2 linked regions of the Phreatobacter oligotrophus genome follow. The main gene of each other region encodes a partner of the protein of the gene in region 2 in a complex. Links are inferred from orthologs where the notes say so. Each region holds a gene or a part of one and is shown on either strand. Other genes may lie near its edges.

The links.
Region 1: the proteins of rpsG (region 2) and tig are in contact, whole or in part, in a crystal structure (PDB 3GTY), measured with the Thermotoga maritima proteins. The link is inferred for Phreatobacter oligotrophus from one-to-one orthologs. Residues at the interface, in WP_004081843.1 of Thermotoga maritima: Lys34, Lys52, Lys55, Glu59, Arg62, Gln63, Glu66, Asn67, Lys69, Val71, Arg95, Ala109, Lys110, Lys111, Gly112, Arg113, Pro114, Glu117, Glu121, Ile124, Ala125, Tyr127, Asn128, Asn129, Thr130, Gly131, Lys135, Asp139, Arg142, Met143; in WP_004081061.1 of Thermotoga maritima: Glu122, Val124, Val129, Leu130, Tyr133, Glu188, Gly259, Ile262, Tyr263, Glu266, Ser270, Glu273, Gln274, Glu277, Arg308, Gln311, Ile312, Ser315, Tyr316, Glu325, Arg329, Arg336, Leu363, Phe366, Trp367, Arg373, Leu377, Arg381, Leu384, Glu387.

What each region holds. Positions count from the first base shown.
Region 1 is NZ_PZZL01000004.1:454,367-457,641, reverse strand. The notes cover bases 315-3,275. They hold tig (trigger factor), read left to right. Parts: upstream 315-1,096; coding sequence 1,097-2,455; downstream 2,456-3,275. Other genes in these bases: clpP (ATP-dependent Clp endopeptidase proteolytic subunit ClpP), read left to right, coding at 2,634-3,266; C8P69_RS11955 (multicopper oxidase family protein), read right to left, coding at 315-678. Outside these bases: more of C8P69_RS11955, read right to left, coding at 1-314. UniProt on the Bacillus subtilis protein: Involved in protein export. Acts as a chaperone by maintaining the newly synthesized protein in an open conformation. Functions as a peptidyl-prolyl cis-trans isomerase.
Region 2 is NZ_PZZL01000001.1:616,096-619,141, reverse strand. What follows is about bases 274-3,005. They hold rpsG (30S ribosomal protein S7), read right to left. Parts: upstream 2,009-3,005; coding sequence 1,538-2,008; downstream 274-1,537. Other genes in these bases: rpsL (30S ribosomal protein S12), read right to left, coding at 2,096-2,467; fusA (elongation factor G), read right to left, coding at 274-1,495. Also shown: more of fusA, read right to left, coding at 1-273.

The sequences.
Region 1 (3,275 bases), on a different replicon or contig from region 2:
CAGGGTGAGGGTCTGGTCAGGCAGCGCGAACCGGAGCACGCGGTTGGCGGTGGCATTGGCGATCCGCAGCCAGAGCCTTTCGCCGGGTCGGACGGTGAGGTCCGGCCCGCCGCGGCCGTTGACCAGCATGATGCCACCGGGGGCTTCGGCGAGGACGAGCGGCACTTCACGATCATGGAGCGGCGGGGTCGCCTCGTCGACGAGGAGAAGCCCGGCAAGGCCCTGGCGCAGCTGCGCCTCGCCGCTGAGGAGCAGGGGGCGATAGAGCAGGGTGCCGGCCTCGGGGAAGGCGAACCTTTCGCTGCGCTCGGCGCCCGGCGCGAGCGGCGCGGGCTCACGCGGCATCCGCCACCCCGCCAGGTGCAGCCCTGTCGGCTCGGCGAGATCGTTGCGGAGAACAATGTCGGCCGTCTCGCCGCGGCGCAGCCGCAGGACCGGGCCGGGCACGGCGCCGTCATAGCCGAGGATCGGCGTCGCCGGCTGGTCGGCCGCAAGGCTCACATGGCCCGCTGCGGCGGTGAGCCGCAGGAGGGGAAGCCTCACCGGAGCGGTGTTGGCGAGGACCCGCCCCGATCCGAACGGACCGGCCCCCTGTCCCGCCGCGCCAAGGGCTGCCGCACCGAGCCCGGCAAGGCCGAGCGCGCCGAAACGGCGGCGGGACAGGCGGGATGCGGACATTGGTGCTCCTTCGGGGGATGGCCGACGGGCGGCATGACACGGCACGGCCGGGCTGCCAAGCCGGACCGGACCCGCGGGCAGACCGCGCGGCGCGAACCGGGCTGCCCGATCGGCGGCCCGTTCCCGCTTAGCCTCGCCGGCCGCCGTTTCAGCCGCGTGCCGTGGCACAGGCCGCCCGCGTGCCCACCGTCATTTTCTTGATGCAATCGCCGGAAGCCGATGCTATGCAGCCGCGCCTGGCGGGTGCCCAGCATCCGGCGGGACGAGGAACATTTTTCGAGCGGCCCTCGGCGGGCGTGGTGGAATTGGTAGACACGCGGGATTTAGGTTCCCGTGGCGAAAGTCGTGGGGGTTCAAGTCCCTCCGCCCGCACCATCTTGCCGGCCGCGCCGATCACGAACACGAAAGAAACGACGCCATGCAGGTGACCGCCACCCTGTCCGAAGGTCTCAAGCGCGAATTTCGCGTCGTGGTTCCGGTTGCCGACCTCGCCGCCCGGGCCGATGCCCGTCTCGACGACCTGAAGGGCCGCGTCAGCATCAACGGCTTCCGCCCCGGCAAGGTGCCGACCGCCCACCTCAAGAAGCTCTATGGCCGCGCCGTGCTGGCCGAGACCATCGAGGCCGTCGTCGGCGAGGCCAACCAGAAGATCATCAACGACAACAGCTTCAAGCTGGCCCAGGAGCCGGCGGTGAAGCTGCCGGAGGCCCAGGAGGAGGCGCAGGCCGTCTTCGAGGGCAAGGCCGATCTCGACTACACCGTCGCCTTCGAGGTGCTGCCGACCATCCAGCTCGCCGATTTCAAGGGCATCAAGGTCGAGAAGCCGGTCGTCGAGCCGGCCGAGGCCGACATCCAGGACATGCTGGAGACAATGGCCAAGCAGAACCGCCCCTACGAGCCGAAGGCCGAGGGCGCTGCCGCCGAGAACGGCGACCGCCTCACCATCGGCTTCGTCGGCACGATCGACGGCGAGAAGTTCGAGGGCGGCTCGGCCGACGAGATTCCGCTGGAGCTCGGCTCCAACTCCTTCATCCCCGGCTTCGAGGACCAGCTGGTCGGCGTCAAGGTCGGCGAGGAGAAGCTGGTCAAGGTGAAGTTCCCGACCAACTACATGGCCGCCAATCTCGCGGGCAAGGACGCCGAGTTCGCCGTCACGGTGAAGACCATCGAGAAGCCCGGCGAGCGGGCGATCGACGAGGAGTTCGCCAAGATGGTGGGCTTCGAGGATCTCGCCAAGCTGAAGGCGGCCGTCTCCGACCGCCTGAAGAGCGAGTACACCGCCGCCTCGCGCCGCAAGCTGAAGCGCTCGCTCCTCGATGCGCTGGACGAGCGTCATTCCTTCGACCTGCCGCAGACGCTGGTCGACCAGGAGTTCGACAGCGTGTGGCGCCAGGTCACGCAGGACCTGGAGTCCCGCGGCAAGACCTTTGCCGACGAGGACACCACCGAGGAGAAGGCGAAGGCCGAGTATCGCGCCATTGCCGAGCGCCGCGTGCGCCTCGGCCTGGTCCTTGCGGAAATCGGTGAGAAGGCCCAGATCAAGGTCAGCGACGAGGAAGTCTCGCGCGCCGTGGTCGAGCGGGCGCGCCAGTTCCCCGGTCAGGAGCAGCAGGTCTGGGACTACTACCGCAAGACCCCCCAGGCGCTTGCCTCGCTCCGCGCTCCGATCTTCGAGGAGAAGGTCGTGGACTACATTCTCGAACTCGCCGACGTCACCGAGAAGACCGTCTCCAAGGACGAGCTCTTCAAGGACAACGACGACGAGGACGCCGCCTGACGGGCTGCGACGGACACGTTCCTGTGAGGGGAGGGCCGCCGCGTGCGGCCCTTCTCGTTTCCGCCATCTTCATCACGAGGGTCGCGGTTTCACGGCGAATGCGCATTGCCGTTAGGATGTCGTCAAAGAGATTCGGGGAAAGCTGCGCCCCGCTCGCGACCCCAAAGGACCAGAGACGATGAGAGACCCGCACGACACGCTGATGAACTACCTGGTCCCCATGGTGGTCGAACAGACCAACCGGGGCGAGCGTTCCTACGACATCTATTCGCGCCTCCTGAAGGAGCGCATCATCTTCCTCTCGGGCCCCGTCGAGGACGGCATGGCGACGCTGATCGTCGCCCAGCTCCTGTTCCTCGAGTCGGAGAACCCGAAGAAGGAGATCAACATGTACATCAACTCGCCGGGCGGCGTCGTCACGGCGGGCATGTCGATCTACGACACGATGCAGTTCATCAAGCCGCCGGTCACCACGCTCTGCATGGGCCAGGCCGCCTCGATGGGCTCGCTGCTGCTCACCGCCGGCGCCAAGGGCAACCGCTTTGCCCTGCCGCATTCGCGCATCATGGTGCACCAGCCCTCGGGCGGCTATCGCGGCCAGGTCACCGACATCCTCATCCATGCGGAAGAGGTCAAGGAGCTGAAGCGTCGCCTCAACGAGGTCTACGTGCGGCACACCGGCCGGACGCTGAAGGAGATCGAGGAGGCGCTCGAGCGCGACAACTTCATGTCCGCCGAGAAGGCCAAGGAGTTCGGCCTCATCGACGAGGTCATCGAGAAGCGTTCCGAGGAGGCCGAGGCCAAGGCGTGAGCCTTGCCG
Region 2 (3,046 bases):
GCTTCTTGTGGGTGTAGTCGATCTCGGCGCGCTTGGTGATCTTCTCGCGGAAGGCCACCTCGGGAGCGCCGACCGTGACGTCGACCTTGTGGGTGCGGCGCAGGATGTCGACCTTGATGTCGAGATGGAGCTCGCCCATGCCCTTGATGCGGGTCTGGCCGGACTCGGTGTCGGTGGAGACGCGGAAGGACGGGTCCTCGCCGGCGAGCTTCATCAGCGCCAGCGCCATCTTCTCCTGGTCGGCCTTCGTCTTCGGCTCGATCGCCATTTCGATGACCGGCTCGGGGAACTCCATGCGCTCCAGGATGACCGGCTTCTGCGGATCGCAGAGCGTGTCACCGGTGCGGGTGTCCTTCAGGCCGACGAGGGCGACGATGTCACCGGCATAGGCTTCGGAGATTTCCTCGCGGTTGTTGGCGTGCATGAGAACCATGCGGCCGACGCGCTCGTTCTTCTCGCGGGTCGAGTTGAGGAGGGCCATGCCCTTCTCGAGCTTGCCGGAATAGATGCGGCAGAAGGTCAGGACGCCGTACTGGTCGTCCATGATCTTGAAGCCGAGGAGCGACAGCGGCTCGGAGTCCGACGACTTGCGCTCGGTCTCGGCCTCGGTCTTCGGGTCGATGCCCTTGATGGCCGGGACGTCGACGGGCGACGGCAGGTAGTCGACCACGGCGTCGAGGAGCGTCTGGACGCCCTTGTTCTTGAAGGCCGAGCCGCAGAGGACGGGGAAGAAGGCGGAGGTGAGGACGGCCTTGCGGATGAGGCGCTTCAGCGTGTCCTCGTCGGGCTCGTTGCCCTCGAGATAGGCCTCCATGGCGGTGTCGTCGAGCTCGACGGCGGCCTCGACCAGCTCAGCGCGGTACTGGGCGGCCTTCTCCTTGAGATCGTCGGGGATCTCGAGGTTGGCGTCGAAGTCGGCGCCGAGGGACTCGCCGGACCAGACGACGGCCTTCATGCGAACAAGGTCGATCACGCCCTTGAAGGTGTTCTCGGCGCCGATCGGCAACTGGATGGCGACGGGCTTGGCACCGAGGCGCTTCTTGATGTCCTCGAGGCACATGTAGAAGTCAGCGCCGGTCTTATCCATCTTGTTGGCGAAGACGATGCGCGGAACCTTGTACTTGTCGCCCTGGCGCCAGACGGTCTCGGTCTGCGGCTCGACGCCCTGGTTGGAGTCGAGGACGCAGACGGCGCCGTCGAGCACGCGGAGCGAACGCTCGACCTCGATGGTGAAGTCGACGTGGCCGGGGGTGTCGATGATGTTCAGGCGCTTGCCGCGCCACTGGGCGGTCGTCGCGGCGGACGTGATGGTGATGCCGCGCTCCTGCTCCTGCTCCATGAAGTCCATCGTGGCGGCGCCGTCATGGACTTCGCCGATCTTATGGGACTTGCCGGTGTAGTAGAGGATCCGCTCGGTCGTCGTCGTCTTGCCCGCATCGATGTGGGCCATGATGCCGAAGTTGCGGTAGTCCTCGATCGCGTGAGTGCGCGGCATGATCTTGGTTCCTTCGGTTCCGGATGAACCGTGTCGGTGTCGTTACCAGCGGTAATGCGAGAAGGCGCGGTTGGCTTCCGCCATCTTGTGGGTGTCTTCGCGCTTCTTCACCGCGTTGCCGCGGTTGTTGGCGGCGTCCAGCAGCTCGGAGGAGAGCTTGTCCACCATGGTCTTGTCGTTGCGGGCGCGGGCCGCCTGGATGAGCCAGCGGATGGCGAGCGCCTGGCGACGGTCAGGACGAACCTCGACCGGAACCTGGTAGGTGGCGCCGCCGACGCGGCGGGAGCGGACCTCGATCGCCGGCATGACGTTCTCGAGGGCCGACTGGAAGACGCCCAGCGGGTCGGTCTTGGCCTTGGACTCGATCTGGTCGAAGGCACCATAGACGATCTGCTCAGCGACCGACTTCTTGCCTTCGTACATGACCGAATTCATGAACTTGGCCAGCACGACATTGCCGTACTTCGCGTCCGGAATGACTTCCCGCTTTTCGGCCCGATGACGACGAGACATCGCTCTCTCCGTTGATCCTGAAAGCCGCCGGCCGCTCCGATCCGGCGCCTACGCGCCTCGACCTGGAGCGGCCGGCGGAAACAACTGTTACTTCGGCCGCTTGGCGCCGTACTTGGAACGGCGCTGCTTGCGGTTCTTGACGCCCTGCGTGTCGAGAACGCCGCGCAGGATGTGGTAGCGGACGCCCGGAAGGTCCTTCACGCGGCCGCCGCGGATCATGACCACCGAGTGCTCCTGGAGGTTATGACCCTCACCCGGAATGTAACCGATGACCTCGAAGCCGTTGGTGAGACGCACCTTGGCGACCTTGCGGAGCGCCGAGTTCGGCTTCTTCGGGGTCGTCGTGTAGACGCGTGTGCACACGCCGCGCTTCTGCGGGCAGCCCTCCATGTGGCGGGACTTCTCGCGGTAGGTGCGCGGCTGACGCGGCTTGCGGATCAGCTGGTTGACTGTCGGCATCGGCGGCCTTGTCCTTGAACCAATGAGACCCGGTTGCCCGGAACTCGTGAAAAGCGTGGCTTTGCCTGCCCCGTCACCGGAACAGGCAACCGGGCGCTCGGTTTGCCCCGGAGGACAAACTGCGCCCGGCGAAAACAGAGGATCTCCGCCCGTAAGGCCGGGGATCGTGCATTTCGATCTGACTGGCGTCAGGCGATGCAGTCTCGGTTTGCTTCGATCGGATCAGGCCTTGAGGCCGTTCCCAGGACCGGGTGTGCAACCGACGTACATCGGAAGTTGGGCGGCAATACACGCTGACTCGCGGCCCGTCAAGCGCAACCGTCGCGCGGAGGCCGGTTGGACCGGATGTTTCATCCTACCGGCGCAACGCGACAGAAACATTCGCCCCTCATCCCGTCATCGTCCGACAGTGTCGGCGTCCTATTGGGAAAGACATGGCGGCCCGGCGCGGCGGCCATCCCTTTAGCCACTTGCCCGGGGGTCGGGGAATCGGACTAAGCGCGAGCTGGGTGCCGCTTTTGGGGGATCGTTGGCGAGACGCTGCGCGATCCGGGGGCGACATTCATTCGAAGCGGCCGT